DNA from 4 places in the Flexivirga aerilata genome. Region 1 is predicted to be linked to each of the others. Evidence: predicted binding sites of a transcription regulator. Region 1 holds the regulator's gene; each other region holds the start of a gene.

Evidence for each region. Region 1 encodes LexA, which represses DNA repair genes until DNA is damaged. Its sites were predicted from a motif close to TCGAACANNTGTTCGA; they were not measured.
Region 2: a site for LexA is predicted at 1,848-1,863, ahead of HJ588_RS02665 (HNH endonuclease signature motif containing protein). Genes of this name have one in related genera too.
Region 3: a site for LexA is predicted at 2,232-2,247, ahead of HJ588_RS05595 (HNH endonuclease signature motif containing protein). Genes of this name have one in related genera too.
Region 4: a site for LexA is predicted at 2,135-2,150, ahead of HJ588_RS13825 (HNH endonuclease signature motif containing protein). Genes of this name have one in related genera too.

The regions. Positions count from the first base shown of each region.
Region 1 covers NZ_JABENB010000001.1:2,095,292-2,099,484, reverse strand. Annotated here, with positions in the region: gene nrdR (transcriptional regulator NrdR) at 1-503, opposite strand, end outside; gene HJ588_RS09900 (LysM peptidoglycan-binding domain-containing protein) at 953-1,369, opposite strand; gene lexA (transcriptional repressor LexA) at 1,694-2,413, shown strand; gene HJ588_RS09890 (Sir2 family NAD-dependent protein deacetylase) at 2,460-3,302, opposite strand; gene HJ588_RS09885 (GOLPH3/VPS74 family protein) at 3,370-4,029, opposite strand; gene HJ588_RS09880 (LysR family transcriptional regulator) at 4,155-4,193, shown strand, end outside.
Region 2 covers NZ_JABENB010000001.1:565,107-569,299, reverse strand. Annotated here, with positions in the region: gene HJ588_RS02670 (NAD(+) synthase) at 1-1,692, shown strand, start outside; gene HJ588_RS02665 (HNH endonuclease signature motif containing protein) at 1,943-3,415, shown strand; gene HJ588_RS02660 (hypothetical protein) at 3,448-3,729, opposite strand; gene HJ588_RS02655 (SCO6045 C-terminal-like domain-containing protein) at 3,726-4,193, opposite strand, start outside.
Region 3 covers NZ_JABENB010000001.1:1,181,699-1,185,891, forward strand. Annotated here, with positions in the region: gene HJ588_RS05585 (CDP-alcohol phosphatidyltransferase family protein) at 1-248, opposite strand, end outside; gene HJ588_RS05590 (NUDIX domain-containing protein) at 386-805, opposite strand; gene HJ588_RS05595 (HNH endonuclease signature motif containing protein) at 813-2,165, opposite strand; gene dnaK (molecular chaperone DnaK) at 2,552-4,193, shown strand, end outside.
Region 4 covers NZ_JABENB010000002.1:417,214-421,406, forward strand. Annotated here, with positions in the region: gene HJ588_RS13820 (DoxX family protein) at 120-509, shown strand; gene HJ588_RS13825 (HNH endonuclease signature motif containing protein) at 621-2,069, opposite strand; gene HJ588_RS13830 (CoA transferase) at 2,295-3,665, opposite strand; gene HJ588_RS13835 (MSMEG_1061 family FMN-dependent PPOX-type flavoprotein) at 3,662-4,193, opposite strand, start outside.

The DNA.
Region 1 (4,193 bases):
TCCGTGCGACCACCGACAGCGGTTTCCCGGACAGCGCCCGGCTCGACGCCGGTCGCCTCCCGCTCGGCGCGCAGCAGGGTGATCGCGGCCTCGAAGTCCTCCAGGCCCTCGAAGGCCTGGTAGACGCTCGCGAACCGCAGGTAGGCCACCTCGTCGAGGCTGCGCAGCGGGCCGAGGATCGCCAGACCGACGTCGTGGGCGTCGATCTCGGCGGCACCCTGGGCCCGAATGGACTCCTCCACCTGCTGGGCGAGCAGGGCGAGGTCGTCCTCGCTGACCGGACGGCCCTGGCAGGCCTTGCGCACGCCGACCAGCACCTTGCCCCGGCTGAACGGCTCGCTCGCGCCGGAGCGCTTGACCACCGTCAGGCTGGCGGTCTCCATGGTGGAGAACCGCTTGCCGCAGTTGGGGCACTGCCGGCGACGCTTGATGCAGGTGCCGTCCTCACTGGTGCGACTGTCGACGACGCGGCTGTCGTCGTGCCGGCAGAACGGGCAGTGCATGGCGGTCCTCCTCGGAAGCTGTCGCGGGGTCGTGCAGGTGTGGCCATCCCGGCGATCAAGCACCGGAAAAACCCGCTCCCTGTGGATGAAGGTGTGGGTATCCGGTGGATGACTTGGGGATGACGTGTGGACTAGATGTGGATGAATCCCAACGATGTAACTACTAGATGTAGGGATGTTAGGCACCTGGACCACAAGCACGCAAGACGTCGGCGCGTCGCGTCGAATCTGCGCAGGTCAGCGGCCGATTGCGGGTGTGTCGTACGGCGTGTCGCGGGTCTCACCGGCTCGCAGTCGCCGCCGCAGCCGCACTTACCTGGCCACGCCGCACCTATCTGTCAACAACGGGCGGGCGCAGCACAATCCCGTGCTGCGCCCGCCCGTTCCATGAGCCCGGGACACGGTTGGACCCATGGCATGTGCTGCCGCCTCTCCGGCGGCAGAGTCGATCAGCGCGGCAGGCTGAGCCGCTGGCCGGCGTGGACCTGCAGCGAATTGAGGGAGTTGGCCTGCTGCACCTTGGTCACCGCGTCGCCCGTGGTCAGCTGCGGGTAGGCGCGATGGGCGACCTCGGACAGCGTCTGGCCCGGCTGGACCGTGACCGACGGCACGGCGGGCGCCGAGGGCGCCGCCCAGGCGCGGGCGACGAACGCCCCCGACAGGCAGAGGATCACGACCGCAGCCGCGACCAGCAGCCGGCGGCCGCGGGCGGTGAGGCGCACACCGATCTGCGCCGGCACCGCGCGCCGCTGCGGCACACCGGCCACGCTCGCCGTCGCACCGGCCCCGGTCGGCACCGACCGCAGGCGACGCCGCGGGCGCGGCGGGACGGTCGCCGGGATCTCCCACTGGGTGACTGCACTCATCTCTTCCTCCTGGACCATGGCCTTCGCCACTGCTGGCTGTTGCGAACGCGTGTGCGATAGGACCTCTGTACGATGTATAGCACGGACGTTCGACACTGTCGAGACACGCGTCGTACAGATGTTTGGCAACTGTGTCCGAACCCCATACTCTGGCTGCACGACGTTCTTCGCGAAGTTCTGGACGGGGTTCTGTACCAAGTTCTGCACGAAGATCAGACAAGCACCGACCACCGACAGCCCCTCGGCGGTCGCACGGGGATCGCGCCGAAACACTCCGAACGGCGCGGGTTTTCGTGGACACGGGGTCGATCAGGAGATGAGGCGATGGCGAAAGTTCACAAGCTGCCGGACCGGTCGGGTGAGAGCCTGACCACACGGCAGCGCAAGGTGCTCCAGGTGATCCGCAGCTCCGTCGCACGCCGCGGCTACCCGCCGAGCCTGCGCGAGATCGGCGACGCCGTCGGCCTCACCAGCCCCAGCTCGGTGGCACATCAGCTGACGATGCTCGAGCGCAAGGGTTATCTGCGCCGCGACCCCAACCGGCCGCGCGCCATCGAGGTCATCGACCCCGAGGCCGGTCGCGACGAGCGCGGCTACCGCGGTGGGTCGAGCGTGACCGCGGCCGACGAGACGAGCATCGACGAGACGGGCCTCGGCGACGAGCGCCCGTCGGCGTCATACGTGCCGGTCGTGGGCCGCATCGCCGCCGGCGGCCCGATCCTCGCCGAGGAGGTCGTCGAGGACGTCTTCCCGCTGCCCAAGCAGATCGTCGGCGAGGGCGACCTCTTCCTGCTCAAGGTGGTCGGCGACTCGATGGTGGATGCCGCGATCTGCGACGGCGACTGGGTCGTCGTGCGCCAGCAGCCGACCGCGAGCAACGGCGAGATCGTCGCCGCGATGCTCGACAACGAGGCGACGGTGAAGACCTTCAAGCGCACCCGCGGCAAGGTCTGGCTGCTGCCGCACAACGAGGCATACGAACCCATCGACGGCGACGACGCGACGATCCTCGGCAAGGTCACGGCGGTGCTGCGGCGGGTCTGAGCCGGCGCGAGTCACCAGCCCACCGCCCCCGCGCGCGTTCGGCGGTTCAGCCGGGCGCGCGGGCGAGGTCGGCCGCGAGAGCGGTCAGGGTGGCACCGAGCGGGGCGTCCACCCGCACGCTGACCTCGTCGTCGGTGGCGCGCGTCCACCCGTGCGTCACGATCGCCACCGGTATGCCGAGCCGAGCCGCGCGCCGGACGAATCGGTAGCCCGACATGACCGCGAGCGACGACCCGAGGACGAGCAACGAAGACGCGTTCTCGACATACGAAAAGCACTGTGCGACAAGGTCTTTAGCGACCGACTCGCCAAACATCACCACGTCCGGCTTGAGCAGATCCGATCCGCAGATGATGCAGTGCACGATGTGAAATCTGCTGATCAGCTCGTCGGCGATCGCGACGTCACCGTCCGGCCGCAGCGGGCCTTCCGCCGAGCGGTCGAAGTCAGGATTGGCGAGCGTCAGCCACTCGTCGACGGTCTCCCGGCGGTAGCGCTCCCCGCAGTGCATGCAGACGACATGGGTGAGGCTGCCGTGCAATTCGGCGACGCGGTCGGCGCCGGCGCTCTGGTGCAGCCCGTCGACGTTCTGGGTGATGATCGGCCCCAGTGCCCCGGCCCGCTGCAACTGCGCGAGGGCGACGTGCCCGGGGTTCGGCCGCGCCGCGGCGAAGCGCGGCCAACCGACATACGAACGCGCCCAATAGCGTTGGCGGGCAACCGGATCGGCGAGCAACTCCTGCGCCGTCATCGGCTGGAAGCGGCGATTGCCGTCCGGGCCGCGATAGTCCGGGATGCCGGACTCGGTCGACAGCCCCGCGCCGGTGAGAGCGACGACGCCGCCCGCGCGCAGCAGGTCGCGCAACGCGTCCGGGTCGGTGGTCACCACGCCTTCAAGCTCTCACATCGGGCGGAGGCGGAGATCTGCCGCCCCGGGGTCAGCCGGTCACGGCGGATCAGCTGTTCAGGGCGATGTTGGCCGCCACCGCCGAGGTCGCGAGTGCGGCGGACACTGCGTGCTGCGCGCTTCGGATCGCGGCCTCCGCGGCGCCGGCCGCCCAGTCCTGCGCTCCGACGGCCTTGGCGCGCTTCTTCAGCTCCCGGGCGGAGACGCCGAACTGCTCGGCGTAGTAGACGGTGGTCACTGCGTCTGCGGCGGTGAGCAGCGCGATCAGCGAGCCGCTGTGCAGGTCGGGCCGGGCGGTCCCGGCGAGCACCTGGCGGCCGGCGCGCAGCACCGCCTCCCGCCTCGCCGCGTCGACGACGGGATGCCTGGTCGGCCGCAGGAAGCCACCCAGGTCCCGGCGCACCGCGCCGTCGGCGACCAACCGGTCATAGACCCGGTCGGTCATCCCCTTGGCGAGCCTCGGCAGCACCTTCTCGGGCTTCTTGCCGGCACCCTGGGCGAAGATCGCGAGCGCATGATCGAGCAACGGGTCACCGCCCGGGCGCTCGTCGAGCACGACGAGCCGCGAGCCCTTGACCGCCACCCGCTGGTGGGCCGCGAGCTCGGTCAGCACCCCGCCGGCGAGCGCCAGGTCGAGCTGCGCACCACCGGCCAGGCGCTTGCCTGCGGGACTCGTCGCGGCGAGCAGGACTTCGCAGCAGATCAGCATGGTCCGACCGTATGCCGAAGACCCCCGTCATACATCAGCCCCGGGGCGGAGTTTCGCGCCCACCCCTTCGATTAGCGATCGACCGCAAGTGGCGATCATCAATAACATCGGGTTATTCTGGGGTCATGATTGATGCGGCAGGACTGCGGGTGATCAAGGCGATC
Region 2 (4,193 bases), 1.5 Mb from region 1:
ATCGGCGTCGCCCCGAAGAGTTACCTGCCCAACTACCGGGAGTTCTACGACAAGCGCTACTTCGCGCCGGGCGACGACCAGCATGGTGAGTCGATCACCTTGGGCGGCAACGAGATTCCGTTTGGTCCGGACCTGATCTTCCGGGCCGACGATCTGCCGGACCTCACCGTGCACGCGGAGATCTGCGAGGACATGTGGGTGCCGATCCCGCCGTCGTCGCTCGCCGCCCTGGCCGGTGCCAACGTGCTGGTGAACATCTCCGGCAGTCCGATCACGGTCGGCCGAGCCGCCGACCGGCACCTGCTCGCGCAGGCCCAGAGCGCGAGATGCCTTGCGGCATACGTCTATTCGGCGGCGGGTCAGGGCGAGTCGACCACCGACCTGTCCTGGGACGGTATGACGATGGTCTACGAGTGCGGCGGGCTGCTCGGCCAGACCGAGCGCTTCCCCGACACCGCGCAGCGCACGACGGTCGACGTCGACCTCGACCGGATCCGTCAGGAGCGCCTGCGGGACGGGTCGATCGCGGACAACGAGCGCACGTTTGCCGGCGAAACCCAGTTCCGCACAGTCAATTTCACGCTCGATCCGCCGCGCACCGACATCGGGCTGATGCGCAAGATCGACCGTTTCCCGTTCGTCCCGGACGACCCGGAGCACCTCGCGCAAGACTGTTACGAGGCCTACAACATCCAGGTGTCCGCCCTCAAGCAGCGGCTGCGGGCTATCGGCCAGCCCAAGATCGTGCTCGGTCTTTCCGGCGGGCTCGACTCGACCCACGCCCTGCTCGTGGCAGCCCGCGCGATGGACGAGCTGGGCCGGCCGCGCACCGACATCCTGGCCTACACGATGCCGGGTTTCGCCACCGGCGACGCGAGCAAGTCGGCGGCGACCAAACTCGCCGCCGACATGGGAGTCACCTTCCACGAGTTGGACATTCGGCCCGCCGCGACCCAGATGTTGAAGGACATGGGGCACCCTGCGGGTGATGGGGAGCCGGTCTACGACGTGACCTTCGAGAACGTCCAGGCCGGGCTGCGTTACGACTACCTCTTCCGGATCGCGAACAAGGACGGCGGCATCGTGCTCGGCACGGGTGACCTGTCCGAGATCGCGCTCGGCTGGAACACCTACGGCGTCGGTGACCAGATGTCGCACTACGGCGTCAACTCCGGCATCCCGAAGACGATGATCCAGCACCTGATCCGGTGGGTGATCGCCGCGAAGCTTTTCCCGGCCGAGGCGTCCTCGACGCTCCAGACCATCCTCGACGCCGAGATCAGTCCCGAGCTGGTGCCGGCCGGCGAGGACGAGAAGCCGCAGTCGACCGAGGCCAGCATCGGGCCCTACGCGCTCCAGGACTTCAACCTCTTCCACACGCTGCGCTACGGCATGCGGCCCAGCAAGATCGCCTTCCTGGCCGAGCACGCGTGGAGCGACGCGGCAGCCGGTGAGTGGCCGCCGGGTTACCCCGACGACGAACACGTCGCCTACGACCTGGCCGAAATCCGTTCGTGGCTGGAGGTTTTCATCAAACGGTTCTTCGGCTTCAGCCAGTTCAAGCGGTCGGCGATGCCGAACGGGCCGAAGGTCGTCGCCGGTGGTTCGCTGTCGCCCCGCGGTGACTGGCGCGCGCCGGGTGACGGCAACGCCACGGTGTGGCTCGCGGACCTGGAGAAGGTGCCACGGTGAGTGTGCTGCGCTCGCCGTCCTCGGTGGGGTAGCGCGTAGCGCTTCGCACCGTGGGCTGGCTGGCCCTCTCCCTGGGAGCTTCGCGCGGCTCCGCGCACGGCGCCGCGCTGCGCTCTCGGATTGCTGAGGGACGGCCCGGAGAGCCTGCAGCTTTCTCGAAAATCTGTTCGAAATCCCTTCCACCTGTCAGGCATCGAAGGTATGATCGATGTACGACGAAAGCCACTGCAGCGGAAGGAGATTCGTGCCCATGTCTCTCGATTCTGCTGTGCCGTTACCCGGGCGTCCGGATATGCCTGCTGGGGCGGTGCGGGTGCCGGTTGAGCCGGGGCGCGGGCCGGAGGTGCTGGAGCAGTTGCAGGCGGTCGCGGTGTTGCTGGATGAGGTGCCGGAGGTGGTGCACCAACTCGGCGACGGACAGGTGGAGTCACTGACGCAGGTGCTATTGCGCCTGCACGGGCGGTCGGCGCAGGTGGCTGCGGTGGTCACCGCTGATGCGGTGGACCGTGGGACGGTCGCGGACTCGACCGCTGCGAACACCACCCAATGGGTATGTCGTCACGCCGAAGCATCCGGGGTGCCGATCGAACCGGTCGAGGCGAAGTCGATCGCGATTGTCGCGGAGGCGTGCCGGGAGCGGAAGAACGCGGTCATCGCCACAGCAGTCGCACGAGGGTCGTGCACAGTCTCGACCGCAAGGGCCGCGTTGACCAATGCCGACAAGGTGACGCCGGTGATCCCGACCGCCGACCGGGGTGAGGTGCTGGCGTGGTTCCTGCAGTTGGACCCTGCGCTCGGGGTCAAGGGTGTGCAGGCGTTGACCCGGAAGATCCTCGCCACTTACGCCACCGAAGCACTCTCCGCGCAGGACGCGAAACTCGAACAGGTCGAAACGCTGACGTGGGGCACGACCGCTACCGGGATGACCAGGTTGGTCGCCGAGCTGGCGCCCGCGAATGCTGCGGTGTTGAAGGCGGCGATCACGGCCGGGTCCGCACCGCGGCCAGCTGCCGCGCCAGCGTGGTCCGATGCCGAAGGCGCGACAGCGAACGGCTCAGGCGCTGCGGTAGAGGACCCTGGCACTGGAGAGCCGACCCTGGCGGCCGGCAACGACACCGGCGGCAGCGTCGGCGTCGGCACCGGCACCGGCACCGGCGAAACCGTCCGTGATGAACGCACTCCGGGCAAACGCCGCGCGGATGCGTTGATGGAGCTGGTCACTGCGGGCGCGAAAGTGGCCGCCGGTGAGGTGGCACCGGTCGGGTCGGCGGCAACGATCCTGCTGACCATGGACTTCACGTCGCTGACCGACGGCATCGGCGGGGCGACCACCCCGGGCGGTGACGTGCTCGATGCCGGAGCCGCCCGCCGCGCCGCCTGTGACGCGGACCTGATCCCCGCTGTCCTCGGCGGACCCAGCCAACCGATGGATGTGGGCCGGCGAGAACGCCTGGTCACCAAGGGTTTACGCGCGGCTGTCGTCATACGGGATGGTGGGTGCACGTTCCCTGGTTGTGATCGACCGCCGGGTTTCTGCGAAGTTCATCATGTGATCCCGTGGTGGGCCGGTGGTGAAACCAGCCTCCCCAACTCCGCGATGCTCTGCTGCCGACATCACCAGGAAGTCCACCGACACGGGTTCATGGCACAAGTCGGCCCCGACGGCGTGACCTGGGACCTCACCCCCGGCCGCATGCCCGGCCACGCCCACGCGGCAGCCTGATGCCAATCGGCAGCACCCTGCAGGCAGGCAACTCAGCTCGAGCTGCAGCCACCCCCGCCGCCACAGCTGCTGCCCCCACCACAACTGCTCGAGCTGCAGCCGCTCGACCCGCAGCTGTGATGCGAACCGCCACCGTGGTGCGAGCCGCCGCCGTCGAACGGTCCACCGTCGTAGCCGTAGACGCCCGCACCGGTGCCCCCACCGGCACCCGACCGCTTCACCCGCCTGCGCCGGCCGGCATCGACTCCGCTGTTGCGGAGCAGGAAGCCCGCTCCGACGACAGTGATGGTGATGAGGACGATCGCAAGGATCATGACTGTGCTCCCCTCCCGAGCCGCGGGCCGCGCGCCCGCGTGAGCTTCAGGTGCCAGACCGTGTCGCCGACACCGATGTTCAACGACCAGCAGCCGGCGCGGATGGCGAGACACCCGCGGCGCTCACCCGCATAGACCGCCGCCAGCCGCAACCATGCACCGACGACAGGTGTCACCGGCCGGCCCTGCAACCACCGCCGGAAGCCCGCGACGTCGTCGTGCGCGCAGCCGTATTCGACGCACTGCCAGGCATATTCGGCGAACATCTCCCGCCAGCGGGGCAGCAACTCCACCTCCGGGCAGGCGTATGACGCAGCCGACGCCCGCTTGCGCAGCAGGATCCGCGCCGTGAGCCTCGCCGCATCCGGGTCGAAACCCGCCGGCGCCCGGCCGGCGAGCAGTTCCGCCACCACCGCCGACTGCCGCGCCGCGAGCTGCTCCCGAGCGGCGTCGACCTCGGGGGC
Region 3 (4,193 bases), 910 kb from region 1:
CCGGCGAAGACGATGAGATCCGAGACGCGGTCGCCGATCTCGTTGAGCACGAAGCCCCATGGCCGGCTGACACCTCGAGCCCGCGCGACCGCGCCGTCGAGATTGGCTCCGCCGAGGCGTGCCGCGAGCATCAGCAGTGCGGGCAGCCACCAGCCCATCGCGATGCAGATCGCGGCGAGCACGGCGCCGGCGACGCCGAGCAGGGTGAAGACGTCCGGCGAGATGCCTCGGTCAACCGCGAATTGCACTATCCGACCCAGGCGCCTGCTGTACCACGGCTTCAGTGCGTAGAGCCCTTGCACCGCCCCTCCTTGCGTCGCTTGGTCGCATACTGCCGGTTCCGACGTGGTGACGCGCGGAAGCGTTGCGTACCCGTCGTCTCGCTCTAGGTGGAGCCGGGTTCGCCGGTGCTCCCGGATATGAGGTCGATGGCAGTGATGATGTCGGGCAGGGACTCCGGGTGTGCGAGCTGCAGGTGGGCGAGCTCATCCGGCCGGCACCAGCGCAGGTCGTCGTGCTCGCCGGGCGCCAGGTTGGCTGGCTCACCGTCCCATCGGGTGACCACGAAGCCGTCTGTCGTCAGGTGCGGTGCGTGCACCGTCAGCGGCACCGGACGAGGATCGCGAACGTGAATGCCCAGCTCTTCCAGGCATTCCCGGACGACCGCATCGCGGGAGGACTCGCCGGGTTCGACGTGTCCGCCGGGGAGTGCCCACCGGTCGGGGTAGGCCTCGCGCGCCGGGTGGCGGTGTGTCATGAGCACACGATCATTGCGGACGAGCACCGCGGTCGCGTTCAGGATCATGCCGGGATCAGGCCGCCGTGTGCGCGTGGCCGGGCATGCGGCCGGGGGTGAGATCCCAGGTGACGCCGTCGGGACGGACGTGTGCCATGAACCCGTGTCGGTGGACTTCCTGATGATGTCGGCAGCACAGGATGGCCGAGTTGGTGAGGCTGGTTTCGCCGCCGGCCCACCAGGGTCTGACGTGATGGACTTCGCAGAAACCTGGCGGTCGATCACAGCCGGGGAAGGTGCACCCGCCATCGCGTATGACGACGGCCGCGCGTAAACCCTTGGTGACCAGGCGTTCTCGCCGGCCCACATCCATCGGTTGGCTGGGTCCGCCGAGGACCGCGGGGATCAGGTCCGCGTCACAGGCGGCGCGGCGGGCGGCTCCGGCATCGAGCACGTCACCGCCCGGGGTGGTCGCCCCGCCGAGCCCGTCGGTCAGCGACGTGAGGTCCATGGTCAGCAGGATTGTCGCCGCGGAGCCGACGGGCGCCACGTCACCGGCGGCAACCTTCGCGCCCGCAGCCACAAGCTCCATCAACGCATCCGCGCGGCGTTTGCCCGGAGGGCGTTCATCGCGCGCGGTTTCGCTGCGGCCACCCTCGGTGTCGACGGTGGCTGGTCGTGGTGCGGACCCGGCGGTGATCGCCGCCTTGAGCACCGCGGCATTCGCGGGTGCGAGCTCGGCCACGAGCCGGGTCATCCCGGTAGCGGTCGTGCCCCAGGTGAGGGTTTCGACCTGTTCGAGTTTCGCGTCCTGCACGGAGAGTGCTTCGGTGGCGTAGGTCGCCAGGATCTTCCGGGTCAATGCCTGCACGCCCTTTGCCCCGAGTGCCGGGTCCAGTTGCAGGAACCAGGCCAGCACCTCGCCCCGGTCGGCGGTCGGGATCACCGGCGCCACCTTGTCCGCATTGGTCAACGCCGCCCGCGCGGTCGACACCGTGCACGGCCCTCGTGCGACCGCTTCGGCGATGACGTCGCTCTTACGCTCCCGGCACGCCTCGGCCACCACCGCGATCGACTTCGCCTCGACCGGTTCGATGGGCACCCCGGATGCTTCGGCGTGACGGCATACCCACTGGGTGGTGTTCGCCGCCGTCGAGCCCGCGACCGCCCCACGCTCGACCGCGTCAGCGGTGACCACCGCGGCAATCTGCGCCGACCGCCCGTGCAACCGCAACAGCACCTGGGTCAGTGACTCCACCTGTCCGTCGCCGAGCTGGTGCACCACCTCCGGCACCTCATCCAGCAACGCGGCAAGCTCCCGCACTCGCTCCAGCACGGTCGGGCCACGCCCCGGCTCAGCGGGCGCGCGCAGAGCGCTATCCGACAACCCCGGACGCTCCGGCAGCGGCACAGCAGAATCGAGAGACATGGGTCTGAATCTCCTTCCGCCGCAATGCGTTTCGTCGTGTGATCAGGATACCTCCGACTGCTGACAATGTACATATGTTCGAGGAAATTCGGCACTGCGATCCGCGTGCCTCGCACCACCTGGGATTGGCCGCCGACGGGGGCTCGCGACACACGCCCGAGCCGTGTCGCGCGTGGCTCGACAAATTGTTCAGCCGTCCGGGAATGATCCGACCCATCCCAAAGTTGAGTCTAGTAAGCGCAACTTTTGCCGAGGGGTTTGACAAGCCGCCGAGACAAGAGTTGAGTCGGATGCAGTCAACCTCGCGAGGGCGACGGGGGGCGTACCGGCGAAGCGACATCCGGCATACGAAGACCGAAAATCGAGAACCAAGGGAGAACATCGATATGGGACGTGCGGTAGGCATCGACCTCGGCACCACCAACTCTGCGGTCGCAGTCCTGGAGGGCAACGACCCGGAAATCATCGCCAACGCAGAAGGCGGCCGCACCACGCCGTCCGTCGTGGCGTTCGCCAAGAACGGTGACGTCCTCTCGGGCGACATCGCCAAGCGTCAGGCGGTCACCAACGTCGACCGCACCGTCCGCTCCGTCAAGCGCCACATGGGCACCGACTGGAAGAAGGACGTCGACGGCAAGGAGTACACGCCGCAGGAGATCTCGGCGCGCATCCTGCAGAAGCTGAAGCGCGACGCCGAGTCCTACCTCGGTGAGCCGGTGACCGACGCGGTCATCACCGTCCCGGCATACTTCGACGACGCCGAGCGGCAGGCCACCAAGGAGGCCGGTGAGATCGCCGGCCTCAACGTGCTCCGCATCATCAACGAGCCCACCGCGGCGGCGCTCGCCTACGGCCTCGACAAGGGCAAGGAGGACGAGCTCATCCTCGTCTTCGACCTCGGTGGCGGCACCTTCGACGTCTCCCTCCTCGAGGTGGGCAAGGACGCCGAGGACGGCTTCTCGACCATCCAGGTCAAGGCGACCAGCGGTGACAACAAGCTCGGTGGTGACGACTGGGACGAGCGGATCGTCAACCACCTGGTCCAGCAGGTGAAGAACAAGACCGGCATCGACCTGTCCAAGGACAAGATCGCCATGCAGCGTCTGCAGGACGCGGCGGAGCAGGCCAAGAAGGAGCTGTCGGGCGCGACCTCGACCAACGTCAGCCTGCAGTACCTCTCGATGGGCGAGAACGGTCCGGTCCACCTGGACGAGACCGTCACCCGCGCCATGTTCGAGGACATCACCGACGACCTGCTGGCTCGCACCAAGGGCCCGTTCGAGCAGGTGATGAAGGACGCCGGCGTCACCATCAAGGACATCGATCACGTTGTGCTCGTTGGTGGTTCGACCCGTATGCCGGCAGTCACCCAGGTCGTGAAGGACCTCACCGGCAAGGAGCCCAACAAGGGCGTCAACCCGGACGAGGTCGTCGCGGTCGGTGCTGCTCTGCAGGCCGGTGTGCTGACCGGTGAGCGCAAGGACGTGCTGCTCATCGACGTCACCCCGCTGTCGCTCGGCATCGAGACCAAGGGTGGCCTGTTCACCAAGCTGATCGAGCGCAACACCGCGATCCCGACCAAGCGTTCGGAGGTGTTCTCGACCGCCGAGGACAACCAGCCGTCCGTGGAGATCCAGGTGTTCCAGGGTGAGCGAGAGCTCGCCAAGGACAACAAGCCGCTCGGCAACTTCGAGCTGTCCGGCATCGCGCCCGCCCCGCGCGGCGTGCCGCAGATCGAGGTCACCTTCGACATCGACGCCAACGGCATCGTGCACGTGTCCGCCAAGGACCGCGGCACCAACAAGGAGCAGTCGATGACGATCTCCGGCGGCTCCGCGCTCGCCAAGGAAGAGATCGACCGCATGGTCAAGGAGGCCGAGGAGCACGCGGCCGAGGACAAGAAGCGGCGCGAGCAGACCGAGGCGCGTAACACCGCCGAGCAGCTGGTCTACTCCACCGAGAAGTTCCTCGCCGACAACGGCGACAAGGTGCCGGCCGACTCCAAGAGCGAGGTCGAGGGTGCCCTCA
Region 4 (4,193 bases), on a different contig from region 1:
GCGCCACGTCGGTGAGCGCCATTCCGCTGAGCGTCACGCCGGGGCGCGGCTCTGGGCAGACCGCCCGACATCCGGGCCGAGGCCTGGGTGGCTCGCCGCTGCCTGGCAGAGTGGGCGGCATGACTCAGCCATTGCGTCCGACCGCCAAGGTGCTGGTCGCTGCCTTCGCCGGATCCGGGATCATTCACCTGGTGCGCCCGCAGGTCTTCGAGCCGATCGTGCCGCCGCAGTTGCCGCGTGCGCGTGAGCTCGTCTATGCCTCCGGTGTCGCCGAACTGGCTTGTGCGGCAGGGCTTTTGCTGCCCCGCACCCGGCAGATTGCCGGGAAGGCATCGGCCGGGCTCCTGGTGGGGGTGTTGCCGGCGAACCTGCAGATGACCCTCGACGCCGGGCGCGCCGTCGCCGCCAAGGGTGCGGCCGTGCCCAGGGTCGGCTTCTTCGCCGGCACGGTTGCCCGGTTGCCGTTGCAGTGGCCGCTGATCCGGGCCGCCTGGACGGCCGGTCGCTGAGTCGGGTCTCCGGGTCGTCGGGACGGTCACCGCTGCGTAGCCGTCGGCATCGACGGGCCGAGTCGCAAGGACATCCACGCAAAGGCTCGCTGTCCAGCACCGGGTAGCCGTTCATGCTGCGGCGTGGGCGTGGCCGGGCATGCGGCCGGGGGTGAGATCCCAGGTGACGCCGTCGGGACGGACGTGTGCCATGAACCCGTGTCGGTGGACTTCCTGATGATGTCGGCAGCACAGGATGGCCGAGTTGGTGAGGCTGGTTTCGCCGCCGGCCCACCAGGGTCTGACGTGATGGACTTCGCAGAAACCCGGTGGCCGATCACAGCCGGGGAAGGTGCACCCGCCATCGCGTATGACGACAGCCGCGCGTAAACCCTTGGTGACCAGGCGTTCTCGCCGGCCCACATCCATCGGTTGGCTGGGTCCGCCGAGGACCGCGGGGATCAGGTCCGCGTCACAGGCGGCGCGGCGGGCGGCTCCGGCATCGAGCACGTCACCGCCCGGGGTGGTCGCCCCGCCGAGCCCGTCGGTCAACGCCGACAGTTCCATGGTCAGCAGGATCGTCGCCGCCGACCCGACCGGCGCGACCTCACCGGCGGCAACTTTCGCGCCTGCAGCGATCAGCTCCATCAACGCATCCGCGCGGCGCTTGCCCGGAGTTCGGTCGTCCCGCACGGTTTCGCTGGTGCTGGTGCTGGTGCTGGTGCTGGTGCCTTTGCCGCGCGGCTCGCCGGCCTCGCCCGTGCCGTGTTCGTTGTGTGATCCGGTGGGCCCGGAACCGCCGGTGTCGGCGGTGTCGGCGGTGGCGGGTCGTGGTGCGGACCCGGCCGTGATCGCGGCCTTCAAGATCGCAGCATTCGCGGGTGCCAACTCCGCGACCAACCGGGTCATCCCGGTAGCGGTCTTGCCCCAGGTGAGGGTTTCAACGTGTTCGAGTTTCGCGTCCTGCGCGGAGAGGGCTTCGGTGGCGTAGGTCGCGAGGATCTTCCGCGTCAAGGCCTGCACCCCACGTGCACCCAACGCCGGGTCGAGTTGGAGGAACCAGGCCAGCACTTCACCGCGGTCGGCGGTCGGGATGACCGGCGCCACCTTGTCTGCATTGATCAACGCCGCCCGCGCGGTCGACACCGTGCACGAACCTCGTGCGACCGCGGCGGCGATGACTGCGTTCTTGCGCTCCCGGCACGCCTCGGCGACTACCGCGATCGTCTTCGCCTCGACCGGTTCGATCGGCACCCCGGATGCTTCGGCGTGACGGCATACCCACTGGGTGGTGTTCGCCGCTATCGAGCTCGCGACCGTGCCCCGATCCACCGCATCAGCAGTCACCACCGCAGCAACCTGCGCCGAACGCCCATGCAACCGCAACAACACCTGCGTCAACGACTCCACCTGGGCGTCCCCGAGTTGATGGATCAGGGCGGGCATCTCGTCAACGACCGCTACGAGCGTCTCCAACTCCTGCAGCGCGACTGGCCCGCGACCCGGCTCAACCGGCCCCCGCACATCACCCTCCGGCGCGCCGGGGCGCTCGGGCAGCGGCACAGCAGAATCGAGAGACATGGACCGAATCTCCTTCCGCCGCAGTGGTTTTCGTCGTGTGATCATCATACCGCGAAGCACCGACAATGGACATATGTTCGAGGAGAAGATTCCGTCTGATCACTCCCTAACTGTGCAGCAATCGCCAGTCGGTGGACCGACTGCTCACTGTTCACCCGACCCCGTCAGCGTGAGCACGGCCGGGGGCCGTGGGCATCGCAGCCACGGGAACGCTCGACGGAGCCACTACTCCCGCTGCCACCACTCGGGAACATCGGCGCCGTATCGCGTTGGTGCGGTGGGATATTCGAGCGGCACGTCACCGGCGAAAACGGGCGGCCGCACCCCCTCCAGCAGGCCGTATGACGAATCAGCCTGCTCCAGCCACAGCGGGCAGTCGGGGCCGTCGAACGCATCCGCGTCCACCGTCCCTCCGACGGCGGGCGCCTGCAGCAACCAGTCGGCGGTGCGCGCGAGCGCCAGACGTGCGGAGGCACCACCCTCCTGCGGGCGCCGGCTGAGCAGTCGCATCGCGCTGGTCGCCATCAGGTAGCCGGTGGCGTGGTCGAGTGCCTGCACGGGAAGGGCGCCGGGAGTGCCATCCGCTGCGGCATACCGGCTGGCGATCCCGGTGACCGCCTGCACGATGCTGTCGAAGCCGCGCTGCGTCGCCCACGGCCCGGTGTCACCCCATGCGGACAGCTCCACCACGACCAGGTGCGGGTGACCGGCGAGCAGCGAATCCCGGTCAAGGCCGAAGCGTTTCAGCGCTCCCGGCCGGTAGGACGACAGCACGATGTCCGCCGACCCGGCCAGCTCGCGGGCGGTCGCCAACTGGTCGTCGGAGCCGAAGTCGAGCACCGTGCTCCGTTTGGCGAAACCGGTGTCCAGATGCTGCCCGAGCAGCTCGGGCATCGCCGGGGGGTCGACGCGCAGCACGTCGGCACCGAGCGCGCCGAGGAAGCGGGCGGCGGTCGGGCCGGCGATCACCCGCGTCAGGTCGAGTACGCGAATCCCGCTGAGCGGCAACGAGACCGATGGCTCAAGCGGTCGGACTGCGCCGGTCGGAGTGCCGACGGTGACCAGTCCGGTGCCGGCGATCGCGGCGGCATGGTGCGGATGCTCACGCCAGGCATCCGGACTGCGCACCGCGCCCGCGATGCCACCGGCCGCGCGCACGGCTGCCTCGACCTCGAGGGCTGCGCGCGAGCGCACGGCCGCTGCGACGCCCGCACGATCGCCCGCCTGATCGCCCGCGCGCCCGTTCGCGTCGAGCACCCGCCGCAGCACCTCGGCATGATGCGGGTAGTTGCCGTGCAGCCGCACCCAGCCGTCGGCCGCAGCGAAGAAGCCGGACAACTCGGCCCATTCGGCGACCGGCGAGCCGTCGACCCGCAGCCGGCCGATGGACCCGAAGGACGCGCCCACCAGGCCACTCGCCACCCAGCCGCTCCAGGGGCAATCGCGAGCAATCGCAACGGTGTTCGCCGCCGACACGGCGGCCCGCACGCTCCCGACCGCCAGCCCCTCGACGTCGAGCGGGCCGTCCCACCACCGGCGCGGTCCGCGCACCTGTGCGGTCGTCGGCCAGGGCAGCGGCAAGGTCGGCCAGGTCACGTCGTGGGGTAGAGCTGTGCGGCGTATCGCTGCTCGGCGTAGTGCGCCTCGACCTCGGCCGGGTCGTCGCCCTTGCGCCACAGCTCCTTGGCGACGTCGGCGTAGAGGCGCACCGCCTCCGGCGCCCAGGTGTCCGGCTTCCACACTCCGGCGCGCATGAACGCCTTCGGGCAGTGGTAGAAGACCTCCTCCACGTGCACGATCGTTGCCAGCGTCGGCCGGTGACCCTTGACGACGAGGTCGTCGAAGAACGGGCCGTCGGTGACCAACTGGGCAATTCCGTTGACCCGCAACGTGTCTCCGCGACCGGGGATCACAAAGTTGAGCCCGATGTGCGGGTTGGCCAGGATGTTGTGGAAGCCGTCCATGCGCTTGTTGCCGGCGCGCTCGGGGATGACGATCGTGTGGTCGTCGAGCACCAGCGCCAGGCCGTTGGGGTCGCCCTTCGGCGACACGTCGCACCGGCCGTCGGGGGTCGCCGTGCCGACGAAGACCAGCGGTGATGCGGCCAGCCACTCCTTGTCGAGC